DNA from 3 places in the Pseudarthrobacter sp. PH31-O2 genome. Region 2 is predicted to be linked to each of the others. Evidence: riboswitches for the same ligand, from Rfam matches in the RefSeq annotation. Region 2 holds a riboswitch; each other region holds the start of a gene.
The links. Region 2 has a riboswitch for S-adenosylmethionine ahead of QMG72_RS13515 (DUF1737 domain-containing protein). Riboswitches for the same ligand answer to the same signal wherever they lie in the genome.
Positions count from the first base shown of each region.

Region 1 (9,880 bases), on a different contig from region 2:
GCAGCAACTCGCTGGTCATCAGCATCGCCGCGCCGGCCGGGATCGACATTGAGGCCGGGACCGTCAGCGGCGACGGTATGGTCTCCGGGGTCAGCGGGCACACCCGGCTGAACACGGTCTCCGGTTCCGTGCTGGCCGACGGCACCGCCGGGGACCTCTCACTCAACACCGTCAGCGGCGAAGTGATCGCCCGCAACCATCGCGGCGTGCTGACGGCCAAGAGCGTCTCGGGCGAGGTCACGGCTTCGGGTGACCTCAGCAATATCCGCGCCAACACCGTCAGTGGCGACCTCAATTTCGACCTGCACGGCTTCGCCCAGGACTTTGGTGCCAATTCAGTCTCCGGAGACGTCACCATCCGGCTCCCGCACGATGTCGGCGTGGACATCATTGCCAAGTCCGCCAGCGGCACCATCGTCATTGACGACCAGAAGTACAATCAGCCAGGGGGCACGGTCCAGACCATCGCCGGCCCGGACACCCAACTTATGCTGGTCCGGACCAATTCAGTGTCCGGCAGGACGTCGATCTTCCACGGCCTGCCCGGCGCGGACACCGTACAGGAACGCTGATGCCCCCGGTCTTCGCCCACGGGGCCCTGCGGCTCTATCTGCTGGCACTGCTGGAATCGGGTCCGAAGCACGGCTACGAGCTGATCAAGGCGCTCAGCGAACGTTTCGGCGGAACCTACTCCCCCAGCGCCGGAACGATTTATCCGCGGCTGGGCAAGCTGGAGGAGGAAGGGCTGGTGGACACCCACAGCGAGGGACGCCGTACCTACTACAGCATCACCCCGGGCGGACTCCTGGAGCTGGAGCGCCGGCGGGACGAACTTGCAGGCGTGGAAAAAGATATCAGCGCGTCCGTCCGGCGGCTGGCCGACAACCTGCGGCAGGACATCAAGGTCAACATGCGCGGCCTCCGGGCCGAGCTGGCTGCAACGGCCGAGGCCGCGCGTTCCTCGGCCCGCGCAGCTGGCTCAACAGTTGCCGCGTTGGCCGGGCAGCGCTACTCACCGGAAGGCGACACCCGGCTGCGGGAGGCCGAGATGCTGGTGCAGGCCTTCCGCGACGACGTCCGGGTGGAACTGCGCCGCCACGGCGGACGGCACCCGATCACGCCGGTGACGCTGGAGACTGTCAAGACGGTACTGGACCAGGCACGGATCTCCATCCGCAATTCCCTCGAGTGATCCGCCCGCCCCGCCGGTTCGCGGCGGGTGCCCCGATGTGGGAGACTTGAGGGCAGCTCTTTTGAGTACCAAAAATTAAGGAGGCCAGCTATGAGCAAACGTGCACGTAAACGTCGTGACCGTAAGCGTGGCGGCGCGAACCACGGCAAGCGCCCCAACGCCTAAGCAAAGCTTGGAATGACAGCTTTGGACGAATGACCCCGGAACCTCACGGTTTCCGGGGTCATTCGTTTTTGGCGGTCGAGCCGAACCTTGGGCCCGCTCAGGCCTCAACCGGGTTGCTCGAGTGGATCCGGTCCAGGATCGCGTTCTTGAGGTTTTCCGGGGCTGCCTCGCTGCAGGAACGCTTCACCATGACCCTGATGACACATTCGAGGTCGTACTGCTCAAAACATTCCGGGCAGCCGTCCAAGTGGTCCTTGATTTCGGCGATGTCATCGTGGGTGAGGGCACCGTCGAGGTACTCGTAGATACGTTGCATCCGGGTGTCGTCGCAGTCGCCCAGTCCCTGGCAGTCGCTCATTTCCTGTTCTCCTGTTTGTCGCTTCCGGCAGCCGCGATTGCATCTGCAGCCCTGAATCCGCGCTCGGCGGCGTAGTCGCCGAGCATATCCCGCAGCAGCTTCCGGCCGCGGTGCAGGCGGGACATCACGGTCCCGATCGGCGTGTTCATAATTTCTGAAATTTCCTTGTACGCGAATCCCTCGACGTCGGCAAAATAGACCGCCAGCCGGAACTCCTCCGGAATGGACTGCAGCGCCCGCTTCACATCCGAGTCCGGCAGGTGGTCGAGGGCCTCGGCTTCGGCCGACCGCAGACCCGAGGACGTATGCGACTCGGCCCGGGCCAGCTGCCAGTCCTCAATGGTGTCCGAGTTGGACTGCAGGGGCTCGCGTTGGCGCTTGCGGTAAAGATTGATGTAGGTATTCGTCAGGATGCGGTAAAGCCAGGCCTTCAAGTTGGTGCCGGGCTTGTACTGATGGAACGCGGAGAAAGCCTTGGTGTACGCCTCCTGGACGAGATCCTCGGCGTCGGCGGGGTTTCGGGCCATCCTCATGGCCGCGGAGTACAGCTGGTCAACATACTGCATGGCGTCGCGTTCGAACCGCGCCCGGCGTTCCTGCGTCGTTTCAGTCGCAGTGTCCAGCGCCTGACCGTCCACGATCGTCTCCCGCGCCGCCGCGTCCAGCCCGGCGTCAATCTCCGGGGCAGCCCCTGACGGTGCGCCAGCAGGACTGGCGGCGGGTGGCTTGGCGGGTGTGGCACCGTTTCCGGCGACCGTGTGCTTGGCCGTGACGGCCGGATCCATGGTGCTCATTGCCCCCAAGTCTACTGTGAGAGTGCGGCGGCCGTCCCGGCCTGCCGGCATGGTTGCCTGCTGCAGGGCATCAGCCCACAACTGCCCGCCTCCTAACGCCGGTTTCCCGCTGGTCGCCAAGAGACTGTTCCTTAACGGCGTATCCTTCACCAGAACCATAGTTCCGCCTTCCTGCGCCACGACTGACTCGTTTGCCCGTGGCACCGTGTTCCAGCCAGTCGTTCCGGGCCGATCTGACTCTCGCTGAACCTACATCCAGCCCTAAACCAGGGCCTGAAATCTGCTATTGACAACCCCGCCCGGCGGGCAAATATTCCACAAAAGTGCAAGACTAGAACCGGTTCTCCCGCTTCATTCCCGCGGTCCGCCCACCCAGGAGGAATTTCATGTCGTTTGTCCGCTTTCTCGCCCGGCCCATGCTGGCGTCCAGTTTCGTCCTTGCCGGGCTGGACAAGCTCAAGAACGCGGATGACACCGCCACGCAGCTCTCACCCCTGCTGCGCCGCGCGGCGGAGTCCCTGCCGTTCCAGACCAGCGAAAAAGTCCTCGCCCGGGTCATCGGCGGCACCCAGGTCGGGGCCGGCCTTATGTTTGCCCTCGGCAAGTCGGCACGTCTGGCCGCAAGCATCCTGGCTGTCATCTCGGCGCTCAACAGCTACGTCGAATGGCGCAGCGCGGACATCACCTCCACTGAGGGCCGCAACGCCCGCCGCAAGCAGCTGCTCAAGAACGTCTCACTGACCGGCGGCGTCCTGCTCGCCGCAGTCGACACGGACGGCCGTCCCAGCCTGGCCTGGCGGGCTGAGCACCTTGCGGCCGATGTCCGGAAGAGCACCGGCAAACAGATGAAAAAAGCCGACAAGGCCGTACGCAAAGCCGTAGACCACACCGTCGGAGCCTAAAGCAGCAATGACCGGCACCACCCCCACAGCAGCCGCACACCCCCTGCCGGCGAACGCTGCCGCCCTCTGGCCGGCGCCCTTCGCCGGACACCCGGTGGACGCAACAGTCACCGTTCCGGGGTCCAAGTCCCTGACCAACCGCTATCTCGTGCTGGCCGCCCTCGCGGACGGGCCCTCACGGCTCCGGGCTCCGCTGCACTCCCGGGACTCCGCCCTGATGATCGCGGCGCTGCGGCAACTCGGGGCCCGGATCACGGAAGTGCCCGGCGACGGCGATTTCGGCCCGGACCTGGCCATCACGCCCATCAGCCAGGCGGCAGCCGGGGGGACGGGAGTGGTGGACTGCGGGCTGGCGGGGACGGTTATGCGGTTCGTGCCGCCCCTCGCGGCCCTGCGCCCGGGGCTGACGCTGTTCGACGGGGATCCGCACGCGCGCGAGCGCCCAATGGGCCCCATCATCGAAGCCCTCACCGGGCTGGGCGTCAGAGTCAGCGCGCCCGACGGAGGCCCGGCATCCTCGCTGCCGTTCACCGTCGACGGCGCGGCCGCCGTGCGCGGCGGCCACCTCGTTATTGACGCCAGCGCGTCCTCGCAGTTTGTGTCCGCACTGCTCCTGGCCGGGTCCCGGTTTGTGGACGGACTGCACCTCGAACACCAGAGCCACGAACACCCAGGGATGCCCGTTCCCAGCCTTGACCACATCACCATGACCGTCGCCGTGCTGCGCGGAGCCGGGGTAGCCGTTGACGATTCCCGCCCAAACCACTGGGTTGTCTCGCCCGGACCCATCCGGGCCTTTGACGTCAGGATCGAACAGGACCTTTCCAACGCCGGTCCGTTCCTGGCGGCGGCCCTGGCCACCCGAGGCACCGTACGCATCCCGAACTGGCCGGCCCCGACGACGCAGGTCGGCGATATGTGGCGCAGCGTGCTAGCGGAGATGGGGGCCACCGTGTCGCTCACCGACGGTACCCTGACCGTCACCGGCGGCCCGGAGCTCACCGGCGGGAACTTTCACGAGACCAGCGAACTTGCCCCCACTGTCGCCGCACTCTGCGCGCTAGCCAGCGGTCCCTCCCGGCTCAGTGGCATCGCCCACCTCCGCGGGCACGAAACGGACCGGCTGGCCGCCCTTGTGGCGGAGATCAACCGGCTCGGCGGGGACGCGGAGGAGACCTCTGATGGCCTCATCATCCGGCCCGCCCCGCTGCACGGCGGCGTCGTCCGCAGCTACGCCGACCACCGTATGGCCACGGCCGGCGCCATCCTCGGCCTGGCCGTAGCGGGCGTCGTTGTCGAGGATATTGGGACCACGGCGAAGACCATGCCCGACTTCCCGCAACTGTGGGAGTCCATGCTTGGCCTCAGCGCAGGAAACACGCCTCCCGCAGGGGCCTCCCCGGCAGAGAAGGACGCCTCCGGTGGCACGCAGCACTGATTCCTGGGACGAATCCGACGCCCGGATCCGCCCCAACAAAAAAGGCACCCGGCCCCGCACCAAGGACCGGCCCAGCCACGACGATGCCGTGACCGGGCGGATCATTACCGTTGACCGCGGACGCTACACCGCCGTCGTCGCCGAAGGCGCGGGGGCAGAACGGAAGATCATCGCCGCCCGCGCCCGCGAACTGCGCCGCAACCCGGTAGTGGCCGGCGACTTCGTTTCGTTGGTCGGCGACGTCAGCGGCGAGCCCGACACCCTGGCCCGGCTGGTCAGGATCCAGGACCGCAGGACCCTGCTGCGGCGCAGCGCCGACGACACGGACCCGATCGAGCGCGCCGTCGTCGCCAACGCCGACCAGTTGGTGATCGTGGTGGCGGCCGCCAATCCCGAGCCGCGGACCGGATTTATCGACCGCGCCCTGGTGGCCGCGTACGACGCCGGGATCGATCCGCTGCTGCTTGTCACCAAAGCCGACGTCAAGGATCCTGCCGAGCTCCTCGCCAACTACCAGCACCTTGCTTTCCCGGTGATTATTTCCAAGACGGCGGACTCCGCCGCCTCGGGCATCGATGCCCGCTCCGATGACGGGCTCTCCGCCCGGCTGGACAAGGACGCCGTCGCACAGCTGCGCGCCTACCTCGACGGGAAGGTCACCGTGATGCTGGGCCATTCCGGCGTCGGCAAGTCCACCATGGTTAACGCCCTCACCGGCGCCGAACGCGCCACCGGCGGTGTCAACGCCGTGACCGGGCGCGGCCGCCACACCTCATCCTCCGCGCTGGCCCTCAAAGTCAACGATGCGCCGGCGGGGAGCTGGATCATCGACACCCCGGGCATCCGCTCCTTCGGGCTCGCGCATGTGGACCCGGACCGGATCCTGCGGTCCTTCCCCGACCTCGAGCCCGGCACCGACGACTGCGAACGGGGCTGCAAGCACGATTCCAGCGCCGTCAACTGCGGCGTGGACGCCTGGGTGGCCTCCGGCCAGGCAGGAGAATCCGGTCCGGCCAGGCTCGCCTCACTGCGCCGTTTGCTCGGGACAGACCCGCGGTTGGAAGCCCAGGACGTTAAGGAACTGGGCACCGTCTCCTAGCAGGCCGCGGCGCCTACCGCTTCCCTGCCCGCTTTGACGGTAGTTTGGAAGCATGAGTCAACCCGCTTCGAGCTACAACGACGACCTGCGCCTTGCCCATGTCCTGGCAGATTCCGTAGATGCCCAGACCATGAGCCGCTTCAAGGCGCTCGACCTTCGGATCGAGACGAAGCCGGACCTGACGCCGGTCACTGACGCCGATAAATCCGCCGAGGAGGCCATCCGTGGCCAGCTGTCGCGGTCCCGGCCCCGCGACGCCGTGCTCGGGGAGGAGTTCGGCAGTTCCGGCCACGGCTCCCGCCGCTGGATCATCGACCCGATTGACGGGACCAAAAACTTCGTCCGCGGCGTCCCGGTCTGGGCGACGCTGATCGCCCTCGTCGATGAGGGCGAGCCGGTGGTCGGCGTTGTCAGTGCCCCGGCGCTGGGAAAGCGCTGGTGGGCGGCAAAAGGCGCCGGTGCGTACATGGGCCGTTCACTGGCGGCCGCAACCCGGCTGAAGGTCTCCAACGTCGCGAGCCTGCCGGATGCCTCGCTGTCATATTCCAGCCTGGGAGGTTGGAAGCAGCGCGGCAACCTTGACGAGTTCCTGGGGCTCACCGAAGAGGTGTGGCGGACCCGCGCCTACGGCGACTTCTGGTCCTACTGCCTGGTGGCGGAAGGTGCCGTTGATATCGCCTGCGAACCCGAACTCAACCTCTACGACATGGCCGCGCTGGTTCCGATCGTCACCGAGGCCGGCGGCCGCTTTACCTCCCTCGAAGGAGAAGACGGTCCCTTCGGCGGCAACGCCCTCGCGACCAACTCCATTCTGCACTCCGAAGTCCTCAAGCGTCTGAACCCCGGGCTGGACGACCTGCTGTAAGCGCGTCCGGCGCCGTTCGGCAGCTTCGGTACCGGCCCGTCACAAAGGACTTCACAATCCTGCCCTGCCTTTTCCACGGAAGCCGGCATGGCCTAGGCTCGAACCAGGTCACGAGTGCCAGCGCTAAACCCCGGTTTGCTGGCCGGCAACCCTCCATTCGCGGCGGGGTGCCCCGGGTGACGACCTGGCCGGTCCGGAACGGACCCGGCAAGCGCGGATCCCCGGTGCGTGGGGTCCTTTTCGAGCGAGGTCCCATGACGACTGCCACCATTCCTGCCGCCGCCGAGGTTCAGGCCGACACCGGTCCGGCACATCCCGATCCGCGGTTCGCCGTTGCCCGCCGGCCGCTGGCCGCGGTGACCGGCGCCGAGATCCAGGCGCCTCTCATCCAGGGCGGACATGTCCGCTACGCCAACCTGGACTACGGTGCCTCGGCTCCGGCGCTGTCCGTGGTCTCGGCCTACCTCAACGAGATCCTGCCGTTCTACGCCAGCGTCCACCGCGGCGCCGGCTATGCCTCCCAGATCAGCACCTCGGTCTACGAGAACGCCCGCGGGATTGTCCGCGACTTCGTTGGCGGCCGGCCGGACGATGCGGTGATCTTCACCAGGAACACCACTGATTCGCTGAACCTGCTGGCCGGCTGCCTGCCGGTCGTCAACGGCGAGCATACCGGCGAGGTGCTCTACCTCGACATTGAACACCACGCCAACCTCCTGCCCTGGCAGCGGGTACCCCACCGCAGCGTCATTGCCGCCCCCACCCTCGCGGCCACCCTGGAGCTGCTCCGCGAGGAACTCGCACACGGCGGCGTCAGCCTGCTTGCCGTGACCGGTGCCTCCAACGTCACCGGCGAGATCCTGCCTATCCGCGCCCTGGCAGCGCTGGCGCACGACTACGGCGCCCGGATCGTCGTCGACGCCGCCCAGTTGGCCCCGCACCGGCGGATCAACGTCTCCACGGACGATCTCGACTACATCGCCTTCTCGGGGCACAAGCTCTACGCACCCTTCGGTGCCGGCGTCCTGATCGGGCGTCCCGACTGGCTCGACGCCGGCATCCCGCACCTCGCGGGCGGCGGGGCCGTCCAGGACGCCCGGATCGACACCGTCAGCTGGACCACGGGACCCGCCCGGCATGAGGGCGGATCCCCGAACGTGCTCGGCGCCGCCACCCTGGCCCGGGCCGCGCAAATCATCGCCGGGCTGGACCCGGACCAGTGGCACGCGCACGAGAACGCCATCCGGTCCTTCCTGGTGGAGGGCCTCGCCCGGATCGACGGTGTGACGGTCCACCAGATCTTCTCCGACAGCGGTACCTTCGACGCGGCTGCAGGGCCGGGGGCGGGCACCGGGTCACAAACCCTTCCCGGCGCCGGCACCATCGGCGTCGTCAACTTCTCGGTGGAAGGCTACGACGCGGGCCTGGTGGCAGCCTACCTGTCCGCCGAGCACGGTATGGGGCTGCGCGACGGCAGGTTTTGCGCGCATCCGCTGCTCCGGCGGCTTGGCCTGCCCTCGGGGTCGCTTCGGGCAAGCTTCGGTTTGGGCTCCAGGCTTGATGACGCCCAGCGGCTGCTCACCGGAGTCCGGGAGCTGCTCGGGAACGGCCTCGGCTGGGACTACGTGGTGGACGCAGGCCGCTGGGTACCGTCCAACGACACCCGCAGCTACCCGCACTGGGCCCCCAATACCCCCGGCACGGCCGGGGCGGCGCCCTGCACGCTGGACTAACGGCCGCCGGTGCGGCGGCGCTGGCTCCGGCGGCGCCGGCAGACACGGCCCCTGCAAACGCGGCCCCTGCCCGGTGCGGTAAATTCACAAGGTACGTACCCGGACCTGCCGAAGGAGATCAAACGTGGCACGCGGCGGACCCAAGCTGCCCCAGGGGCGGCGCCAGGAGCTGGGGCACAGCTTTCAGGACGGCGGGGAACACTACGACCGCGTCCGGCCCGGGTATCCCGAGGAATCGGCTGGCTGGCTGATCCCCGGCGGCGCAGCGGATGCCGCGGACCTCGGCGCCGGAACCGGGAAATTCACGGCGCTGCTGGTCGGGCGCGGCCTGCGCACGGTGGCAGTGGACCCATCCGCGGACATGCTGGAACAGCTGCGCCGGGCGCTTCCCGGGGTCACCGCCGTCGAGGGTACCGCGGAGCGGACGGGGCTGCCCGACGGTGCTTTCGACGTGGTGACAGTCGCCCAGGCCTGGCATTGGTGCGATCCGCTGCTGGCCAGCACGGAAATCGCCAGGATCCTCCGCCCGCACGGTGTCCTGGGGCTGATCTGGAACCAGCTGGACACGTCTGTTCCCTGGGTGCACCGGCTCTCGCGCATTATGCATGCCGGCGACGTGCACAAACCGCACTTCACACCGCCGCTGGGACCTGAATTTACGGGACTGGAGAGCCATCTCACCCGGTGGGAAGATCCGGTGCGCGGCGCAGACATCCTGGCGCTGGCGAAGTCCCGCAGCTACTACCTGGCGGCCGGCCAGGCCACCCGCACCAAGGTGCTGGGCAACCTCGACTGGTATCTGCACGAGCACCTGGGCCATCAGGGCGATGAAGTGATCCCGCTCCCCTACCTGACACAGAGCTGGCGGGCCGTGCGGTCCTGACACCGGCCGGAAAGGTCCTTTTGGAGCCGTCGACGTTGCCGCGGACAGCCACCGTGGCTTATGGTTTCGGTATGCCTAATAATTATTTGTAGGCGTTCGCAAACTTCGGCGCAGGCATCCACCCGCCGTTGCCGCCCGCGTCGACGGCGACGCACCTAGCAGGGGAGCCCAGTGCTGGACGTAACAGGACACGACGGCGCGGGACCGGCGACGGCCGCCCGGCCGAAACCGGCCGGCCGCCGGGCCATGATCGGCCTGCTGGGGCCGGCATTTGTTGCCGCGATCGCCTACGTGGACCCCGGCAACGTGGCGGCCAACCTCACCGCCGGAGCGCAATACGGCTACTTGCTCGTTTGGGTCCTGGTGGCCGCCAACATTATGGCCGTGCTGGTGCAATACCAGTCCGCCAAACTCGGGCTTGTCACCGGCAAAAGCCTGCCGGAGATTCTTG
Region 1 is NZ_JASIST010000001.1:126,145-136,024, reverse strand. It holds gene QMG72_RS00560 (DUF4097 family beta strand repeat-containing protein) at 1-572, shown strand, start outside; gene QMG72_RS00555 (PadR family transcriptional regulator) at 572-1,192, shown strand; gene QMG72_RS17805 (50S ribosomal protein bL37) at 1,283-1,357, shown strand; gene rsrA (mycothiol system anti-sigma-R factor) at 1,455-1,715, opposite strand; gene QMG72_RS00545 (sigma-70 family RNA polymerase sigma factor) at 1,712-2,509, opposite strand; gene QMG72_RS00540 (DoxX family protein) at 2,896-3,411, shown strand; gene aroA (3-phosphoshikimate 1-carboxyvinyltransferase) at 3,419-4,849, shown strand; gene rsgA (ribosome small subunit-dependent GTPase A) at 4,833-5,948, shown strand; gene hisN (histidinol-phosphatase) at 6,001-6,813, shown strand; SAM riboswitch class IV at 6,920-7,033, shown strand; gene QMG72_RS00520 (aminotransferase class V-fold PLP-dependent enzyme) at 7,068-8,546, shown strand; gene QMG72_RS00515 (class I SAM-dependent methyltransferase) at 8,671-9,429, shown strand; gene QMG72_RS00510 (Nramp family divalent metal transporter) at 9,601-9,880, shown strand, end outside.
Region 1: it holds a riboswitch for S-adenosylmethionine, as region 2 does, so the genes downstream of both, QMG72_RS00520 (aminotransferase class V-fold PLP-dependent enzyme) here and QMG72_RS13515 (DUF1737 domain-containing protein) in region 2, are expected to answer to the same signal.

Region 2 (9,880 bases):
CCAGGGCCAGACGATGATCCACGACTGGGTTTATGACAACCGGGCGATCTACCTGACGGAGCTGAACAAACTCGGCGCGCAGGTGCAGCTGCTGGACCCGCACCGGATCTACGTCAACGGCCCCACCAAATGGCGTGCGGCAGAGGTGGGCTGCCCGCCGGCCCTCCGACCCGCTGCCTGCCTGCTGTTGGCGATGCTCGCCGCCCGCGGCGTATCGGAACTGCGCAATATCTATGTGATCGAACGAGGCTACGAGGACTTGGCCGAGCGGCTCAACACCCTCGGCGCCAAAATCGAGTACTTCCAGGACTGAGCGACCCCGTAGCGAGGCGGCGCGCTTCACGGAGACCTGGCGCACAATGGAATCATGCGCACCTTCGGTGTGGAGGAGGAACTGCTCATCGTGGACCCCGAAACCGGGATGCCGCTTCCCCTCGCCGACGCCATTTTGCCCCGGCTGGAACCCCCGAAGCGGGCCTCCGGCCGGGCCGGTTCCGCGCAGCCGCCGGTCTATGAGGAACCGAACTTTAGCTATGAGCTCAAGCTGGAACAGCTTGAATCCCGGACCCGGCCGTGCCTGGAGTACGCCGAGTTGCTCCGGCAGCTCAGGCAGGGCCGTGCCCTCGCGGACCGCGCCGCCAGGGTGCATGGCGGCCGGATCGCCGCCCTCGGCACGTCGCCGCTCGGCTCGGCAACCCACCTGACGCCGAAGCAGCGGTACCTGACCATGCAGCAGCGTTTTGGGCGCACCGTCCGGAACCAGCTCACCTGCGGCCTGCACGTCCACACCCTTGTGGAGTCTCCGGAAGAGGGTGTGGCAGTGATGGACCGGATCCGCGACAAACTTGCTGTGCTGATTGCCCTGAGCGCAAATTCGCCCTACTGGAACGGTGCTGAGACAGGATTCGAAAGCTACCGCACCCAGGCTTGGAACCGCTGGCCGGGATCGGGCCCCACCATGATCTTCGGCAGCCTTCCGGTCTACCGCCGCGTCGTAAACCGTCTGGTGGAAAGCGGCGTCCTGATGGATGAAGGAATGGTCTACTTCGACTCGAGGCTGTGCCGGCACTATCCCACATTGGAGGTCCGGGTCGCAGACGTTTGCCTGCGGGCCGAGGACGCCGCGCTGATCGCCGTGCTGGTGCGTGCGCTTGTGGAGTCCGCGTCCCGGGAATGGCACGACGGCGTTGATCCCGCCCCGGTGCCGACGCTGCTGCTGCGGATGGCCGCCTGGCAGGCCAGCAACTGCGGACTGCGCGGGCAGCTGCTGGACTTCGGGACCTTCGTCCCAGCCCCGGCTGCCGAAGTGGTCCATGCCCTGGTGGACTTCGTAGCGCCCGTGCTGGTGGATCAGGGCGAGCTGGACTTGGTGCGCCATGGTGTTAGTCGGATGCTCGCCGAGGGCACCGGGTCGCAGCTGCAAAGGGAACCGTTCGACGCCGGCGGCCTGTCCGCCGTCGTTGAACGCGCCGTCGCGGCGACCGTGCCGGGACCGGACACCGGGGAACCCGCCGACGGGAGCACAACGCTGGGCCCGGTCCGGCGGCGCTGAGTGTGCAGTTCACGGCAGTTCTCCGCCAAGGCATCGCCGCTATCTGCCAACTCAAGCACCGCAAACGGCGCTAGCAAGATTTGAGCGCCTGCTCGAGGTCGCGGATCAGGTCCGCAATATCCTCGAGTCCCACCGAGAGGCGCACCACGCCGTCACTGAGCCCGATCGACGCACGGCCCTCCGGCCCCATAGCGCGGTGCGTCGTGGTGGCGGGATGGGTGATCAGCGACTTCGAATCGCCGAGGTTGTTGGAGATATCGATGATCCGCAACCCGTCCAGCAGCGCGAACGCAGCCTCCTTCGCCGAATGCCCGGCGGACGCGGCGAGCTCGAAGGTCAGCACGGTGCCGCCGGCTTTCATCTGCCGGGCGGCCAGCTGATGCTGCGGGTGGGACTGCAGCAGCGGGTACTTGACCCAGCTGACCGCGGGTTGCTCCTCAAGCCACTCGGCCAGCCGCAGCGCGGAGGCACAGGAGTGGTTCACCCGCAGGGCCATCGTCTCCAGGCCCTTGGTCAGCACCCATGCGTTGAAGGCCGAGAGTGCCGGGCCGGTATGGCGCATCAGCTGCTTGACCGGGCCCTCGATGAAATCCCTGGTGCCCAGGATCGCGCCGCCAAGGACGCGACCCTGGCCGTCGATGTGCTTGGTGCCGGAGTAGACGATCACGTCCGCGCCGAGCTCCCCGCAGCGCTGCAGCAGGGGAGTGGCAAAGACATTATCGACGACGACCGTCGCCCCGGCCGCGTGCGCCATTTCGCTCACTGCCGCGATATCCACGATTTCCTGCATTGGGTTCGAGGGCGACTCGAAGAAGACAGCAGTGGTGGGTTTGGCGAGCGCCTCGCGCCACTGCACCAGGTCCGGGCCGTCAACGAAGACCGTCTCGACGCCCCAGCGGGGCAGGATCTCGTTCAGGATCACAAAGCATGAGCCGAACAGCGATCGGGCCGCCACCACCCTGTCGCCGGCGGCCAACAGGGCACCCAGGGCAGTAAAGACAGCGGACATGCCCGACGCCGTGGCAAAGCAGGCCTCGGTGCCTTCGAGCAGCCGGAGCCGCTCCTGGAACGTCGCCACAGAGGGATTGCCGTAGCGGGAGTAGACGAAACGCTCGTCGTGGCCGGCGAAGGCGCGTTCCGCGGCGGCCGCCGATTCGTAGACGAAGCCGGAGTTCAGGAAGACCGGTTCTGACGTCTCCTGAAATCCGGTGCGGTCGAGTCCGCCGCGGACGGCCTGGGTGTCCGCGCTCCAGTCGGCGGCATCAGGGTTGAATGTCACTTAGTGTCTTCCGAGATTGGTGGGGAGGCCGCGGTTTTTCCAGCCGTTGACAGTGCGTTGGCCCTCGCCGTCGGGTTCGCCCTCAAAGCCCTCAAGGATGTTAAAGGAGGTAAAACCGTCCTCGGTGGCGACGATTGCGGCCGCGACGGAGCGCGCGCCCGAGCGGCACAGGAACAACAATTCGGTGCCGCCGGCTTCGGGGGCCTGTTGTCTCAGTTGCGCCAGAAACTGCGAATTGGGGATGCCGCCGGCGAGGCTCCACTGGATGAAGAGCGGATCATTCTCCGTCGCTTTGGTGTCCGGAATTCCGGCGCTGGCCCATTCACCCTCGGTGCGGACGTCCACCAGGATGGCGCCGTCCCCGAGCTTGGACCAGGCCTCCTGCGGGCTGAGGTCCCCGGCGTAGCTCACGCGTGGCCCCCGCCGTCGAAGTCGAGATCGTCCACGGCGCTGGCGACGGCCGCATCGGCGTTGGCGATCGCCGCCGGCAGCACAAGTGCCTGGGCCACGACGACGTTGCTGCCGTTGAACGTGACAGCCGGGCCGCCGTGCAGAACGTAGCCCTCGGTGAGGGCGGCCGATACACGCTCGCAGAAGGCGCGGTCATCGGCTCCGGTGAACAGACGGTACAGCAGTTTCTGCTCGGCGGCACCGGCGACTGCGGGGGACGGGGCCGGGGCTTTGTTCGCTGCTGTCCGGGGGACAGCAGCGGTGGACGCGTCAGGCATGACGGATCTCCTTCTTTCACGCTTGCAGCTCGAATGGTCGATATGCCGAGTACTCACCTGAGGCACCCCGCCGCGGAAGGGAGGGTTGCCGACCGGCCAGTCAGGGCTTGGCGCCGGTTCTCATTACTCCCAAAGAACGTAACACCTGTGACGCCGGACCGCACGGCGGCGGCCGTCATGTTAAGGAGCGGGGTGGAAACGGAGGTTTGTTCATAAGCCATTCGCCAGCGGTCATGCCAGCGTCCCCATCCACGTACTCGGGGGATTGCACACAGGTACAAACCCCCGGGGCCTCGAATTTGAACCGGGGAGGCTTTCGGGTAGTTCCTACTCGGGACTTTTGGCAGTCGGCGCGACTTTACTGAAGGACCAGCGCCACGGAAGTCGCCAGGCCCTAAAACGCCATCCGAGGATCGCTCAGTTTTGCGGCCGGCTCTGATGATCCAGCCAGTTAGGCCGGTGCGGCGCCGTCGACTGCCGGGCCTTTAACAAGGGAAGGGGACTGCTATGGCCGCGATATATGTTCTACTCATTATTCTCCTGAGCACGGCCTTGGCCGCTGTTATCAGCACACCCGGCCGCCAGGTAACGGAAGGGTTGATTCCGAACCGGCCCTCCGGTGCGGACGCCGGCGGCGATGGCCGGGTCCGGGCTGCCAGGACGGCACAGCGGTGAGGCCGCGCGTATTGGTCACCGGCGCCTGCGGCCCTGCGGGCCAGGCCATCGCGGCCCAACTGAAAGCGCGCGACATTCCTGTCCTCGGGACGGACATCCTCGAGCTGCCGGACGGGGCAGGATTCACGGTGTTCCCCGTCCCGCACGCGACGGACGCGGAACGGGTATCAGCACTTCGGCGACTGGTTAGCCAGGAAGGCATCAATCTTGTCATTCCCACGGTCAGCGAGGAACTGCCGCAGCTCGCCGCGTTCCGGGCGGCGTTCGGAGCGGACGTACGTGTGATGATCGGCGATCCGGGCCCGGTGGCGTTGGCCCATGACAAGCTCTTTACGGCCTGGCAACTACATGCAGCGGGCGTTCCCGTGCCCCGGTTCGGCGTGCCCAGCGACTTCGCCGGTGCGGACGCTGCAATGGCCGCCCTGGGCGGACCGGTCGTCGTCTCACCCCGGGCGTCCCGAGGCGGCCGGGTCGTGACAGTCGTCGATGGCCGCACGGAAATGGACTGGCAGCGACTGCCGGACAGCCGCATCGTCCAGGAATTCATCCCCGGAAACGAGTACCGGCCCATGGTTTTCGGAACACCGGCGCACAACGGTGCCGCGCCGTTTGCGGTTGTTGTGGCGAAGGTTGGGCCGGCGGACCGCATCGTTGGCAACGCCGTGACCACTCGCCGGGCCGAGGCGGGCGAAGCGATCGACGTGGGCAACGTGGCGATGGCTGCGGTCCGCGCGCTGGGCCTCACGGGGCCTGTGGAGGTGGACGTTCGTCGACGCGCCGACGGGACACCCGTGGTTCTGGCGGTGAACGCCCGCTTCGGATCGAACAGCGGACTCGCGCCTGAGCTGCTCGATGCGGTGCTGGCGTCCTTTATCCTGCCCTCCTTCAACCCGGCGTCGTTCCGGCACTGCATGGGGCCGTTCGCCGATGCCATGGGTTGAAATGAACGTCACCGCAGCGCTCCCGGCGGCCCAGTTCCCGCTCGTCCTCCTCGGGCTGCCGGTCCTGTTGTTCGGGCTGGTGAAACTGCTCGTTGTGCCGCTTGCCGTCTGGTTCGAACTTCGGAGCGCCCATCGCCGACGCCGCGAAGTCCCCACGATGTTCGATGCGTGGCCCCGTGTGTCGATAATTGTCCCGGCATTCAACGAGGCAGCCGCTATTGAGAACTGCGTCCGATCGATTCAGCGCACCCGCTACGACCGGTACGAGCTGATCCTGGTGGATGACGGTTCAACGGACTGCACCGCCACGATTATGGCGGCTCTCGCTGCCAGGGATCCCCGGATTAAGGTTCTGGCGCAGGCCAACGCCGGCAGGGCGGCGGCCTTGAACTTCGGGATCCGCAACGCCGCCGGCGAGATCCTGATGTTTATCGATGCGGACGTCATTCTTTCCCGGCACACCGTCGGGATGATGCTCCGCGGATTTGACGACGAGCGAACCGGCGCGGTCTGTGGTGATGGCCGGCCGGTGAAGGTCAAAGGGGTCCAGGGCCGGGTGCTAACCTTCACCGGCCACATCGGCGGCGGCCTGGTCCGGCGCGCCCTGGCGGTAGTCGGCTGTATACCCACCGACGTGGGTGCCATCGGCGCCTTCCCGCGCAGTGTGCTCGAACACGTGGGACTGTTCCGGCAGGACACGGTGAGCGAAGACCTGGAACTGGCCTGGCGGGTTCACAAGGCAGGCTACCGGGTGGTATACGCCCCGAGGGCTGTTGTCCTGGCGGAGTCTCCCTTGACCGTTGGCGGCCTCTGGCGCCGACGGGTCCGCAGGTACCTCGGCCTGTTGCAGACCATGGCCTTGCACAAAGATCTGATCGGCAATCTCCGGTACGGCCCGTTCGGAACGCAGCTGGTGTTCCACGCCATTACCATGGTGGTCCTTCCTGCGCTTCAGATCCCGTTGCTCCTCGGCGTGGCCGTCCTCCTTGCGGCCGGCTACCGCCCGCCGGCCGGCGTCGACTGGGTGGTCCTGGCCTGGTTGGGCCTGCTTGTGTCTTTGGTCCTGCCGGTGTGCGCGCTGGGCGCCAACCGGGCGTGGAAAGACTTGCGGCATGTATGTGCGCTGCCGCTGATGCCGTTTTATTCGTTGTTTACGAGCCTGGCCGTGATCGCCGCACTGGTCCAGGAAGTCCGGGAGAGGGTACTCCGCCGGAACAATCCCGTCCGAACGGGATCCGGTACCGCCGGCGCCCAGCGGCCACGCGCGCAGCTCAGGGCCTGAAAGCTGCCCCGATCACTGTGCCTACCCGATGGTGGCGTACAGCGCGTTGAGCTCCGCGGTGAGCTGCTTGCGCTGTTCCGGGGTGCCGATTTCCCTGCTGTCGATGTGGTTGACGGGCGCCAGCAGCCGGATGCTCGAGATGAGCCACACGGCGTCGGCGTCGTAGAGGTCGCGGGGCTCAAGCGGTCCGTAGCCCAGCTCCCAGCCGGCGGCCTTCGCCGCGGTAAACAGGGCACCCTGCGAGGTGCCGGGCAGGATCCCGCTGTCGAGCTGCGGGGTTATGAGCCGCCGGAGGGTCCGCACGCCGCCGGCACCGTCGTCGGCGGTTTCCAGATGGGCAAGCAGGACAGTCGACGTCGGCCCCTCCAGGACCTTGCCGTCCGCGGAGGTGAAGATAACGTCGTCGGCACCCCGGGCATGCGCGTAGCGCAGCGCGGCCATGTTGACGGCGTAGGAGAGCGTCTTGGCGCCCATGAGCAGCCAGGGCGCCCGTTCCGCGACTTCACTGTCATAGCCGCGGTCCAGCAGGATGACGTCGATCCCGGTCTCACGTTGGCGCCGGCCGATGGCGCCGGGGACGGAGGCCTGGACCCAGCAGGTGGGCCCCGCCGCGCCTTCAACGCCCCGGGTCACGAGCAGTTTAACAACGAGTTCGTCGTCCGTTGAGTCTCCGGCGCCGGGTACGTGCCGGCCCCGGTACTCGCTGATGGCCGTCGCGATCGCCCGGCGCCAGCGCTCCTCCGCCGGGAGGTCAAGCTCCAGCAACCCGGCGGAACCGGCCAGCCGATTCAGGTGCGCCTGAAGCTTCCGTGGCTGCCCGCCAACGGCCAGCAGCGACTCGAAAACACCGTCGCCGCGGGTGGCCCCCTGGTCCGTCGCCATCAATTGCGGCTTCGTGGCATCGGCCACCCGGCCGCCGTCGAACGCGGGATCCAGGAAGACCAGCACCGGGGCCGGGCCGGGAACACCGGCAGGAGAATTCATGACTTTAGCTTAGCGCCGCGGACCACGGGATAGGATTTGACGGTTGCCCGTTCCGGAAAGGTTCCGCGGGTCTGGAACTTGAGGGGTTCACCTGTGCTGTGGCCATTTTCGCTGGCGGAGACACTCCCGCCCTGGATGCTGCTGATCCTGTCCGTCGTGGACCTGGGGATCCGGGTGCTGGCACTGGGCATCATCCCCGGAAACCGACGTCCCACCACGGCCATGGCCTGGCTCCTGATCATCTTTTTTGTCCCCGCACTGGGCTTGGTCCTGTTCCTGCTTTTTGGCAACTTCAGGCTGTCCCGCAGGCGCCGTGCGCAGCAGGACGCCGTGAATACCCGGGTACGGGCCGGCACCGCCGATCTGGCGATGCAGGAAAGCCGGTACAGCGGCCCGGAATGGGTGGCCTCCGCAGCGGAACTGAACCAAACCCTCGGTTCACTGCCGATGGTGGACGGCAACCAGGTGGAGCTCCTGCCCGGCTACCCGGACTCGATCAAGGCGATGGCAGCGGCCGTCCGTAAAGCAGAGTCATTTGTCAACGCCGAGTTCTATATCCTGAGCTCCGACCACGTCACCGACGATCTGCTGACCGCGATGGAAGAGGCCGCCGAGCGCGGCGTCGAAGTCCGGCTTCTGTTTGACCACCTCGGCACCCTGCGCATCCAGGGTTACAGCAAGCTGATCGCCCGGCTCAAGGCCAGCAAAATCCGTTGGCGGCCGATGTTGCCGCTGCGGCCTGTGCACGGTCAATGGCGCCGGCCGGACCTGCGCAACCACCGCAAGATCATGGTGATCGACGGCGAGCTTGCCTTCACCGGGTCGCAGAACCTGATCGAGCCCTCCTACAACAACCCCAGGCACCGCAAAGTCGGCCGCGAATGGGTCGAACTGATGGCGAGCCTGCGCGGGCCGATTGTCACCACCCTCAACGTCGTCTTCGCCACGGACTGGCTCAGTGAAACGGACGAGTCCCTCGAGGATCAGCTCGCGCACCGGCCCGAAACACACGCAGGCGACGTGACGGCGCAGGTGGTTCCCAGCGGCCCCGGCTTCATCACGGAAAACAACCTGCGGCTTTTCACCACATTGATTTACTCCGCCCAGCACAATATTTCGATCTGCAGCCCCTATTTCGTCCCGGACGATTCACTGCTGTACGCCGTGACGACGGCAGCCCAGCGCGGCGTGGAGGTCGAGCTGTTCGTCTCGGAAAAGGGCGACCAGTTCCTCGTCCACCACGCCCAGCAGTCCTACTATGAGGCGCTCCTCGAAGCCGGGGTACGCATCTACCTGTACAAGGCGCCGTTTGTGCTGCACGCCAAGCACTTCACCATCGATGACGAGGTCGCCGTGCTGGGCTCCAGCAACATGGACATGCGCTCCTTCTCGCTGAACCTTGAGGTTTCAGTGATGCTCCTGGGCGCGGACGTGGTGCGACGCGTCAGCGCCGTGGCCGACACCTACCGGGGGCTCTCGCGCGAACTGACGCTCGAGGACTGGATGCGGCGGCCCGTGGGGGTAAAGTATGTGGACAATGTGGCCCGCCTGACGGCCACGTTGCAGTAGCGCCGCAGCGAACGAGTCAGCCGGCCGGGAACTGCGCGCCCAGCGCAGTGAGAACGCCGAAGGCCTTGGTCCGGATCTCTTCGTACTCCGCCTGGGGTGAGGAGTCTGCCGTAATGGCACCGCCGACGCCGAGGCTGAGCCCGGCGCGGCCGCCGGGCAGCTGAGTGAGAACGAGGGCCCGGATGGCGACGGCCAGGTCGGTCGCGCCGTTGAGCGAGAAATAGCCGATCGCGCCGGAGTACACGCCGCGGGGTGCTCCCTCAAGCCGGTCGAGGATGGCCATGGTGCTGACCTTGGGGGCGCCCGTCATGGAGCCGGCGGGAAAACACGCCGCAACGGCCTCGGCCCGGGGCATCCCCGGTTTGAGGCGGGCATCGATGGTGCTGACCAGCTGGTGCACTGTGGCGTAGCTTTCGATCGCGCAGAGCCTGCTGACCGATACCGAGCCCGGCACGGCGAAGTGGCTGAGGTCGTTGCGGAGCAGGTCCACGATCATGATGTTCTCGGCGCGGTCCTTCGGGGAGGACTCGAGCTCGTGCCGCAGCAACGCGTCCCGTGCCGGATCCGCATCCCGGGGCCGGGTGCCCTTGATCGGCTCGGCGCGCATGGCACCGTCGGGCGCGATCCGCAGGAACCGCTCCGGCGAGGTGCTCGCCACAGTGAGGTCACCGAAGCGCAGGTAGCTGGCGAACGGCGCGGGATTGCCCCGCCGCAGCATCAGGTACGCCTGCCAAGGCTCGAGGGTCGCGGCGGGAAGATTGGCGGTCAGTGCGGTGGTCAGGCAGACCTCGTAGCTGTTGCCCTCGGTAATCTCGTGCTGCGCCCGGCTGATTTTGAACTTATAGGATGCTTCCGAGTCCCGGGCCGTAA
Region 2 is NZ_JASIST010000008.1:151,686-161,565, reverse strand. It holds gene QMG72_RS13535 (UDP-N-acetylglucosamine 1-carboxyvinyltransferase) at 1-313, shown strand, start outside; gene QMG72_RS13530 (glutamate--cysteine ligase 2) at 368-1,552, shown strand; gene QMG72_RS13525 (O-succinylhomoserine sulfhydrylase) at 1,623-2,831, opposite strand; gene QMG72_RS13520 (rhodanese-like domain-containing protein) at 2,832-3,242, opposite strand; gene QMG72_RS13515 (DUF1737 domain-containing protein) at 3,239-3,559, opposite strand; SAM riboswitch class IV at 3,573-3,687, opposite strand; gene QMG72_RS13510 (ATP-grasp domain-containing protein) at 4,231-5,175, shown strand; gene QMG72_RS13505 (glycosyltransferase family 2 protein) at 5,177-6,457, shown strand; gene QMG72_RS13500 (aminodeoxychorismate lyase) at 6,479-7,441, opposite strand; gene cls (cardiolipin synthase) at 7,577-9,010, shown strand; gene pabB (aminodeoxychorismate synthase component I) at 9,027-9,880, opposite strand, start outside.

Region 3 (9,880 bases), on a different contig from region 2:
AGGGCATCGGCGACCCCGAACAGGCGAGTCCGGGTGGACACCGGGGCTGGGCGGACCGCGTGGCCGAGGAACTGAGCCGCGGCCACGACGGCTTCGCCTATGCCAACCTGGCCGTCAGGGGCCGTCTCCTGCAGCAGATAGTGGACCAGCAACTGGCGCATTGCCTGTCCCTGCGGCCCGACCTTGTGACCTTGTCCGCCGGCGGAAACGACCTGATCCGCCCCGGCGGAGACCCGGATGCCCTAGCCGAGAAACTGGATTCGGTGGTGCAGATCCTCGCCCTGGCCGGCGCCACAGTGGTCCTCTTCAACGGTCCCGACACCGGTTCCTCCGTGCTGGGCCGGGTACGGAGCAAGGTGGCCATCTATAACGAGAACCTCCGCACCATCGCGGCCCGCCACGACGCCATCATCGCGGACATGTGGTCCCTGCGGCAGCTGAACGACCCGCAGATGTGGGATGCGGACCGGCTGCACTTCTCGCCGCTGGGCCATCACACCATCGCGGCCATGGTCCTGGAATCCCTCAACGTCGAGCACACCCTGGAGCCCCTCTCCCCCAAGCCGCTGCCGCCGCAAAGCTGGCGGCAGGCCCGGTCCGGTGATCTGGTGTGGGCCCGTGAATACTTTGTGCCGTGGGTCGTCCGGCGGATCCGGCACCGTTCCTCCGGCGACGGCGTCACGGCCAAGCGCCCGCTCCCGGGGCCCGTCTTCGGACCCGGCATGCCGCTGGGGTCGGGCGAAGGCCCTCCCGGCACCGGCGAGCCCGTACGGTCCTGACCGGCGCCCGGTCCCGGGCACCCCGGAACCGGTCTGCGCGTTAGGCTGGAAGGACACTTCCTGAAAGGCGTGCCGTGAACAGTCTGTTCTTTTGGATCATCGTTTTGTCATTCCTGGTCCCGATGGCTATGCGCTACTACAAGAAGTCGGTGCGCGGCCGAAACCGGAACCAGGGTATGCCCGGCGGACTGCCGGACCGGTTCGGCAACTTCCCCGGCGCCGGTCCCGGCCCCGGCCAGCACCCCGGCCAGCAGGGAAACCCGCCGCGGGACGGCTTCACCCAGCGGGACTACTACGGCGGATTCGGACAGCTCGGCGCACCGCAGCCTCCCGCGAAGCAGGACTACCGCGCCCCGTATGAGGACAGCCCGGAGTACCTGAATCACCCGCCGCAGGCCGCGCCGCAGCAGCAATGGCAGCCGCCGGCGCCGATTCCGACCCCGGTTCCGACCCCGGAGCCGTCGCCTCAACCGCCGGCGGCCCCGCAGGGCTTCCGGGCGCGCAAGCTCGCCGACCTGGACCAGCGGTACAGCGACGGCGAGCTCTCCATGGAGGACTACATGGCCCAGCGGGCCGAGATCATGAAGGGCTAGCGAAGTCCACGTCGGCAGCGTTCACGGTTCCTGCGGTGCGCCCCGGAGCCCGGTGGTACCGCCAATAGAGATTCGTGTGGGCCACCACAAGTTCCGGCGGCGGCGCACCAAATTCACTGAGGTCCTCGGTGGTGTGGGCGTCCGCCACCAAGGTGACGTCATATCCGCGGGTGATGGCACCGTGGAGTGTGGAGCGAATGCACTCGTCGGTCTGCGCTCCGGCCAGGAACAAACGGCCGATGCCGCGGCCGGCCAGCACTGACTCCAGGTCGGTCGCTTCGAAGGCGTCGCTGTACTCCTTGGGCACCAGCGGCTCCGCCTCGCCCCGGACGAGCTCGGGAACATAGCGCCAGCCTGCGCTGCCGCTCGGGAGTTCCGCCCCGCTGTGCTGCACCCAGACGACCGCCGCCCCGGCGTCGCGCGCCTTGTCCACGAGGGTGGCGATGGTCGCGATGACGTCGTCGCGGCGGTAGGCCGCCGCGACGACGTCGAGCTGCATGTCCACGACGACCAGGGCCGTGTTGGGCCGGTTCTCAAGCGTGCTCATATGCCGACTTTAGTCGACCTGCGGGAAACCCAGGTCGATCACCGAGGTGGCGGGATCCGGCCAGCGGGTGGTGACGACCTTGCCCCGGGTGTAGAAGCGGATGCTCTCCGGACCGTACATGTGGGTGTCGCCGAAGAGCGAGTTCTTCCAGCCGCCGAAGGAGAAGGTACCCACCGGCACCGGGATCGGCACGTTCACGCCGACCATGCCGGCCTCGACGTCGAACTCGAACTGCCGGGCTGCGCCGCCGTCGCGGGTGAAGATTGCCACGCCGTTGCCGAACTCGTTGTCGTTGACAAGCTGCACGGCGTCGGCGTAGCTCTCGACCCGGACTACGGACAGGACGGGGCCGAAGATCTCATCGTCGTAGACCTTCATGCCGGGCTTAACGTGGTCCACCAGGCTGACGCCGATGAAAAAGCCGTTGGAGTCAAAGGCCTGCTCCCGGCCGTCCACCACGACTGTGGCGCCTTCCTCGGCCGCGCCGGCGACATAGGAGGCCACCTTGTCACGGTGCGCTGCGGTGATCAGCGGGCCCATCTGCGAGGCGGGGTCGGTACCGGGCCCGATCTTGAGCGTGGCCATTCGGGTGCTGATTGCCGCTACGAGTTCGTCGGCAATGTTCCCGACGGCGACCAGGACGCTGATGGCCATACAACGTTCCCCGGCGGAACCGTAGGCGGCCGAGACGGCGGCGTCGGCGGCCATTGCCAGGTCCGCGTCGGGGAGGACCACCATGTGGTTCTTGGCGCCGCCCAGGGCCTGCACACGCTTGCCGTGCTCGGCGGCACGCCTGTAGATGGACTGGGCGATCGGCGTCGAACCGACAAAGCTGATGGCCTTGACGTCCGGGTGTTCGAGCAGGACGTCGACGGCTTCCTTGTCGCCGTGCACAACGTTCAACACACCGGCGGGCAGGCCGGCCTCGGCGAAGACCTGGGCGATGAAGACCGCGGATGACGGATCCTTTTCGCTGGGCTTAAGCAGCACAGTGTTTCCGCAGGCCAGGGCGCTGCCGATCATCCACAGCGGCACCATGGCCGGGAAGTTGAACGGCGTGACGCAGGCGACGACGCCGACCGGCTGGCGCACCGAGTGAACGTCGACACCGCCGGCGACCTGTTCGGAACGTTCGCCCTTGAGCGCGTGGGAGAGCCCGGTGGCGAACTCGATGTTCTCCAGGCCGCGGGTGATTTCGCCCTCGGCATCGGAGAGGACCTTGCCGTGTTCACTGGTCAGCAGGGCAGCCAGTTCAGGCCGGCGGGCCAACAGCAGTTCGCGGACCTTAAAGAAGATGGTGGTGCGCTTGGCGAGGCTTGTGGCGCGCCAGCCCGGCAGCGCGGCGCGGGCGGCTTCAACGGCTTCCTGGACGCGGCCGGCAGAGGCCAGGGCGACCTCCTTTTCCTGCTCGCCGGTGGCCGGGTTAAAGACGGGGCCGTAGCGCTCGGCATCGGAGATCAGGGCGCCGTTGATGAAGTGCGGAATGCGTTCCATGGGGAGGATCTCTTTCTAAAAGGTTTAGGGCTGCTTGGCGGACTCGAACGAGCCGTCAACCAGCTTGACGATTGCGGAGCAGTCCGTGCCGGACTGGCCGCCGTCGATGAGCCGCTGGAAAAGCTGCTGGACGTGCTCGCCGATCTCCAGCGGCGTGCCGGTGTCGCGGGCAGCGCTGATGGCCAGGCCGATGTCCTTGTTGGCGAGCTCGGCGGTAAACGTCGGCGCGAAGTCGTTGTTCGAGGCGGCGGTGGGCACAACGCCGGCCACCGGGTACCAGGTCCGCAGCGCCCAGCTGTCGCCGGAGGAGACGGAGGCGATGTCCCAGAAGACCTGCTTGTCCAGGCCCAGACGGTCCGCGAGCACCGCGCCCTCGGCCGTCGAGGCGAGGTTGATAAAGAGCATCAGGTTGTTGCAGATTTTGGCGGCCTGGCCGGTGGTGGCGCCGCCGGTGGGGATGATGTTCGCCGCCATCGGCTTGATGTATTCGGTGGCGTCGGCCACCGCGCCGGCCTCCCCGCCGATCATAAACGTCAACGTGGCGGCCTTCGCACCGCTCATGCCGCCGGAGACGGGCGCGTCGACAAAGCGGAAGCCCGCCGCAGCGGCGGCGTCGTGCAGGGCCTGGGCCGAGGCGATGTCGATCGTGGAGGAGTCCACCAGCAGGGTCTTGGTGTCGGCGTGGGCCAGCACGCCGTCTTCGCCCAGGTACACGGCGCGGGCATGTTCGCCCTTGGGAAGCATGGTAAACACAACGTCGGCGCCGTCAACCGCCTCGGCGATGCTTACGGCGGGCTTGACACCGCCTGCGGCGGCGGTGGCAACGGCCTCAGGGTTGAGGTCGAAACCGCGGACGTTGTGGCCGGCCGCGGCGAGGTTCACGGACATGGACCCGCCCATGTTCCCCAGTCCGATCCAGGCGATAACTGCCATGGCATAAGCTCCTTTGCTTTGGGTCATCCCGTGCGCGCCGCCAAACGCAGCGCCCGGGTTCCGGCAGTGGCCGGATGCTCAGTGTTAAGCATCACACCCCTGCTACAGTGCAATCAAGGGAAAAAACCACAGATGCTATGTGCACGGATGCACATACAGAGTTGCGAGGGAGACCCATGGACGTGAGGCGGCTGCCGAGCCCGGACGATCTGCTGATCCTGCTGACGGTAGCCCGGCTGGGCCGGTTCAACGCGGTGGCAGAGACCCTCGGCACAACCCACACAACCATCTCCCGCCGCATCCTGGCGCTGGACAAACAGCTGGGCGGGCGCACCCTGGAGCGGAGTCCGCACGGCTGGGAACTGACGGACCTTGGCAACGAGGCCGTGGCCGCCGCCGAGGCGATCGAGGGCACCCTCGGTGCGCTCACAAACCGCATCGCGCAGTCCGAAGACGTACTCTCGGGCCTGGTCCGGGTCAGCACACCCGACGGCTTCGGGGCAGAATTCGTTGCACCGGCGCTCGTCCGGATGCAACGTCAGCATCCGCTGCTGAACGTCGAAATGCTCAGCGCCACGCGCAAGGTCAGCCGGAACCGCTCCGGCGTGGACCTGGAGGTGGTGGTCGGCAACCTCGACGTCAGCAATGCGCAGCCCATTTTCCTGGCCAACTACTTTCTCCGGCTGTACGCCAGCCCGCAGTACGCCCGGGACCGCGGACTTCCGGTGACGCTCGACGACGTCCGGCAGCATGGTTTTGTGTCCTACGTCGAATCGGCGCTGCAGGTCGCCGAACTTGGCCACCGCTCCACCCAGCTTCCCGTCCCGCGGTCCAGCTTCCAGGCCACCAGCATCTTTGCCCAGCTGGAGGCGGTCCGCCGGGGTGCGGGCATCGGGCTGTTGCCGAACTTCCTGGCGGTCGGCGACCCCGGCTTTGTGCCGGTCCTGCCGACGGACTTCCAGCGCCAACTTCCGATCTGGGCGGTGGCCCGCGCGGAATCGCTGCGCTCCGCGCCGGTGCAGGCCGTCCTGGCGGCCGTCCGGACCGAGATCTCCGAGCGCCAGGATGTCCTGCTGGGCTGAGCCCGGCGGCCAACAACAACGGCCCTTGTCCCCGCGGTGCGGGGACAAGGGCCGTTGTTGTTGCTGCTATTTCGTTGCAGCTATTTCGTTGCAGTTACTTCTTGCCTGATACTTCCTGCCTGTTAGTTCTTGCCCGCGGCGAGGAGGTCGGCGGTGCCCCGGGCGTCGGCGGCGTCGACGTCGTGGAGCGAGATGCCGCGGGTTTCCTTGAGGAAGTACACCGCCACCATCGTGACCAGGCAGGCACCGAGCAGGTAGATGGCCACCGGGGTGGAGGACTTGAACGTGCTCAGCAGCGAGGCTGCGATGATCGGAGCCATCGATCCGGCCACGATCGAGGTGACCTGGTAGCCGAGCGAGACACCCGAGTAGCGCATCCGGGTCGGGAACATCTCGGCCATAATGGCCGGCTGGCCGGCATACATCAGTGCGTGGAAGAGCAAGCCGATGGTGATGGCAGCAAGGATGATGATGTCGTTTTTGGTGTCCATCATCGGGAAGGCGAAGAAGCCCCAGGTGCCGCCCAGGACGGCGCCGGCCATGTAGACCGGTTTGCGGCCGAGGCGGTCCGACAGGCGGCCGACCATCGGAACCACGGCGAAGTGGACAGCGTGTGCGACGAGCAGCAGCAGCAGGATCCGTGAGGTGTCAGTCTGGACAACCACCTTCAGGTACGTGATCGAGAAGGTGACTACCAGGTAGTAGAGGATATTCTCCGCGAAGCGCAGGCCCATGGCGGTGAACACACCGCGCGGGTACCGGCGGAAGACTTCGCCCACGCCGTAGCCCTTCTTCTCGACGGTGACTTCCTTCTGGGCCTCCAGGAAGATGGGGGCGTCGGTGACCTTGGTCCGGATGTAGTAGCCGATCAGCACAATCACCGCGGAGAGCCAGAAGGCCACGCGCCAGCCCCAGCTGAGGAAGTCCGCGGAGGACAGCGTCGAGGAGAGGATGAACAGCACCGCAGTGGCCAGCAGGTTGCCCAGCGGAACTGCGGACTGCGGCCAGCTGGCCCAGAAGCCGCGGGATTTGTTCGGGCTGTGCTCCGCGACGAGGAGGACTGCGCCGCCCCATTCACCGCCGACGGCGAAGCCCTGGGCGAACCGCAGGAACACCAGGAGGGCCGGAGCCCAGTAGCCGATCTGCTGGAAGGTCGGCAGGCAGCCCATCAGGAAGGTGGCAACTCCGACCAGGATGATGCTGAGCTGGAGCAGCTGCTTGCGGCCGAACTTGTCGCCGAAGTGCCCAAACACGATGCCGCCGATGGGGCGGGCAACGAAGCCAACTGCATAGGTAAGGAAAGCCGCGATGATACCGTCCAGCTCCGAGCCGGAGTTGGGGAAGAAGGTCTTGCCGAAGACGAGGGTCGCCGCGGAGGCGTAGAGGAAAAACTCGTACCACTCGACGACAGTGCCGGCCATGGAGGCCGCGACTACTTTTTTGAGGCCGGACGTCTTGACGTCGGGCTCTTCTGCGCGCCGTGCGGCCGCGTTTTCCGTGCTCATTTCGACTCCTTTGGCATCGTCTTCGACGCCTCGTGGACCATTGGGAGGAGAGCGCCTGTGAGGTGAGACACGCGGCGCCATTCCCCACGAGTATGTCCGGTTCCGGCCCGGGCCTCAACGGCCATTAGTGCAGAGCGCATCTGCAAAAGTGCACACCCGCGGCGGCTTTTGGCTGCTGGACTACCCGAAGAAGTGCTGTCGGAGCTGGGTGTTGAGCTGCCCAATCTCAGTCAGGAAGCCGTCGTGGCCGATGGGCGCCTCGATGGTGTGCACCGCAACGTTGCCCGGCAGGGCAGCCGCGAGCGCCCGGGACTGGTCCGGGAAGTACAACCGGTCCGAGTCGACGGCCGCCACAAGGAAAGCCGCCGTCGCAGGGGCGAGCGCCTCCGTCAGCGCGCCGCGGCCCCGGCAGACGTCATGGCTCATCAGCGCCTCGGTGATGGCGATGTAGCTGTTCGCATCGAAGCGGCGGACCAGCTTGTTGCCCTGGTGGTCCAGGTAGCTCTCCACCTGGTAACGCCCGCGCCCGGCGAGTGACCCGGCACGCAGCGGAGCCTCGGAGTCCTGGGCGTTCCGGCCGAACCGTCCATCCAGCTCTGCGGCCGAACGGTAGGTGATATGCGCTATCCGCCGGGCCAGGGCCAGTCCCGCCTCCGGCCCGGGACCGCCGTAGTAATCCCCGCCGTTGAAGTTGGGGTCCTGCCGGATGGCGAGTGTTTGCGCCTGGGCGAAGGCAATCTGCTCGGCGGTGCTGCTGGCTCCGATTGAAATAACCCCGCAGCGCCGGACCCGGTCCGGGTAGCTGACGGCCCATTCGAGGGCACGCGCCCCGCCCAGGGAACCGCCGAGCACGGCGTACCAGCTCCGGATTCCCAGCGCGTCCGCGAGCCGGGCCTCGGCGTCGGTGGTATCGCGCAGCGTGACCAGCGGGAACCGTGAGCCCCAGGGCTTCCCGTCGGGTGCCGTCGACGAGGGTCCGGTGGAGCCGTAGCAGCCGCCCAGGATATTGATCGAAACGACAAAGTACTTCCCCGTGTCCACCGGGGCGCCCGGGCCCGCGAGCTGCTCCCACCAGCCCGGCTCCGCACTGGCGCCGCGCGTGACGTGGGTGTCCCCCGTCAACGCGTGCTCGATCAGCACGGCATTGGAGCGTTCGGCGTTGAGGGTCCCCCATGTTTCGTAGCCGAGGGTGGCGTCCGGCAGCCGGGCGCCGGATTCGAGAACCAGGTCACCGATCCGGAGGTACCGGACGGTTCCGTCCGGCACAGCCGCGCCGTCCGCGGCGACGCTGCCGCCGGGGTCCGGGGCATGGGAATGGGAGGTCTTGCTTGCGGCTTCACCCTGGCGGGTGGCGGCAATCGTCATGTGAGGACCTAACTTCGCGCTTGCCCGCCGGCAGCTCACCGGCAGGCCAGGTCTTCACCCGGGGCACCCCGCCGCAAATGGAGGGTTGCCGGCCAGCAAGCCGGGGCTGTCGCTGGCACTCATGACCTCCCCTGAGTGTACGAAATGCGGCCGCCCGGTGGCGAAGAATGTGACGCCCGTGTGACTTCCCCCCGGGGAACGGTTGGTCAGACGGTCTTGGCGGCGCGGAAACCGGCATCCAGGTCGGCGAGGATGTCGTCGATGTGCTCCAGGCCGACGGAGAGCCGCACCAGGCCGGGGTTCACCCCGGCAACGACCTGCTGCTCCGGCGAGAGTTGGCTGTGTGTCGTCGACGCCGGGTGAATGACCAGCGAGCGCACATCGCCGATATTAGCGACGTGCGAGTGCAATTCAAGGGCGTCCACAAAGCTCTTGCCGGCCTCGGCTCCGCCGGCGATGTTAAAGGAGACAACGGCGCCGGTCCCCTTCGGTCCGTACTTGCGGCCGCGCTCGAACCAAGGGCTGGACGGCAGGCCGGCATAGGCGACGGATTCGACGTCGTCCCTGGCCTCCAGCCATTCGGCGACCCGGCCGGCGTTGGCAACGTGCCGCTCCATCCGCAGGCTAAGGGTCTCGATGCCTTGGGCGATAAGGAAGGCGTTGAACGGGGACACCGCAGAGCCCAGGTCGCGCAACAACTGCACGCGCGCCTTGAGGATATAGGAGAGGTTCGCGCCGAGGGCACCGTCCACGCCGAGGTCCCGGGCGTAGACCAGCCCGTTATAGCTGGGATCCGGGGTGTTGAAGCCGGGGAACCGTTCCGGGTCCTTGCCGAAGTCGAAATTGCCCGAGTCCACTATCACGCCCGCGATCGCCGTTCCATGGCCGCCGAGGTACTTGGTGGCCGAATGCACCACAATGTCCGCACCCCACTCGATCGGCCGGATAAGGTACGGCGTGGAGAGGGTGTTGTCTACGATCAGCGGGACACCGGCCGCGTGGGCCACCTGGGAGATGCCCTCAAGATCCAGCACGTCCTGGCGCGGGTTGGAGACCACTTCGCCAAAAAAGAGCTTGGTATTGGGCTGCACGGCGTCACGCCACTGTGCCAGGTTGTCCGGGTCCGCCACGAAGGTCACGGAAATGCCAAACTTCTTCAGTGTGTGCGCCAGCAGGTTGTAAGTACCGCCGTAAAGGCTGGGACTTGCCACCACGTGGTCTCCGGCTTCGGCGACATTCAGGATGGCCAGGGTCTCCGCCGCCTGTCCGGAGCTCAGCAGCAGAGCCGCGAGTCCGCCTTCCAGGCTGGCAACCCGCTGCTCCACGGCATCCTGGGTGGGGTTGCCGATCCTGGTGTAAATGGGGGCCAGCTCCGCCAGGGCAAAGCGGTTCGCGGCACTCTCGGCGCTGGGGAACACAAACGACGTCGTCTGGTAAATCGGCAGCGAGCGGGCGCCGGTGGCGCTGTCGGGCTCCTGGCCGGCATGGATCTGACGGGTTTCGAAGGACCAGGCACTTGACATCGGGACACTCCTTAGGGGAGCGGGCACAGCCTGAGCCTGGGCACCGTGGCCCGGGCCCG
Region 3 is NZ_JASIST010000002.1:299,961-309,840, reverse strand. It holds gene QMG72_RS05240 (SGNH/GDSL hydrolase family protein) at 1-779, shown strand, start outside; gene QMG72_RS05235 (hypothetical protein) at 854-1,372, shown strand; gene QMG72_RS05230 (isochorismatase family protein) at 1,359-1,919, opposite strand; gene QMG72_RS05225 (CoA-acylating methylmalonate-semialdehyde dehydrogenase) at 1,929-3,413, opposite strand; gene mmsB (3-hydroxyisobutyrate dehydrogenase) at 3,438-4,346, opposite strand; gene QMG72_RS05215 (LysR family transcriptional regulator) at 4,523-5,428, shown strand; gene QMG72_RS05210 (MFS transporter) at 5,551-6,933, opposite strand; gene metX (homoserine O-acetyltransferase MetX) at 7,114-8,298, opposite strand; SAM riboswitch class IV at 8,310-8,425, opposite strand; gene QMG72_RS05200 (bifunctional o-acetylhomoserine/o-acetylserine sulfhydrylase) at 8,505-9,821, opposite strand.
Region 3: it holds a riboswitch for S-adenosylmethionine, as region 2 does, so the genes downstream of both, metX (homoserine O-acetyltransferase MetX) here and QMG72_RS13515 (DUF1737 domain-containing protein) in region 2, are expected to answer to the same signal.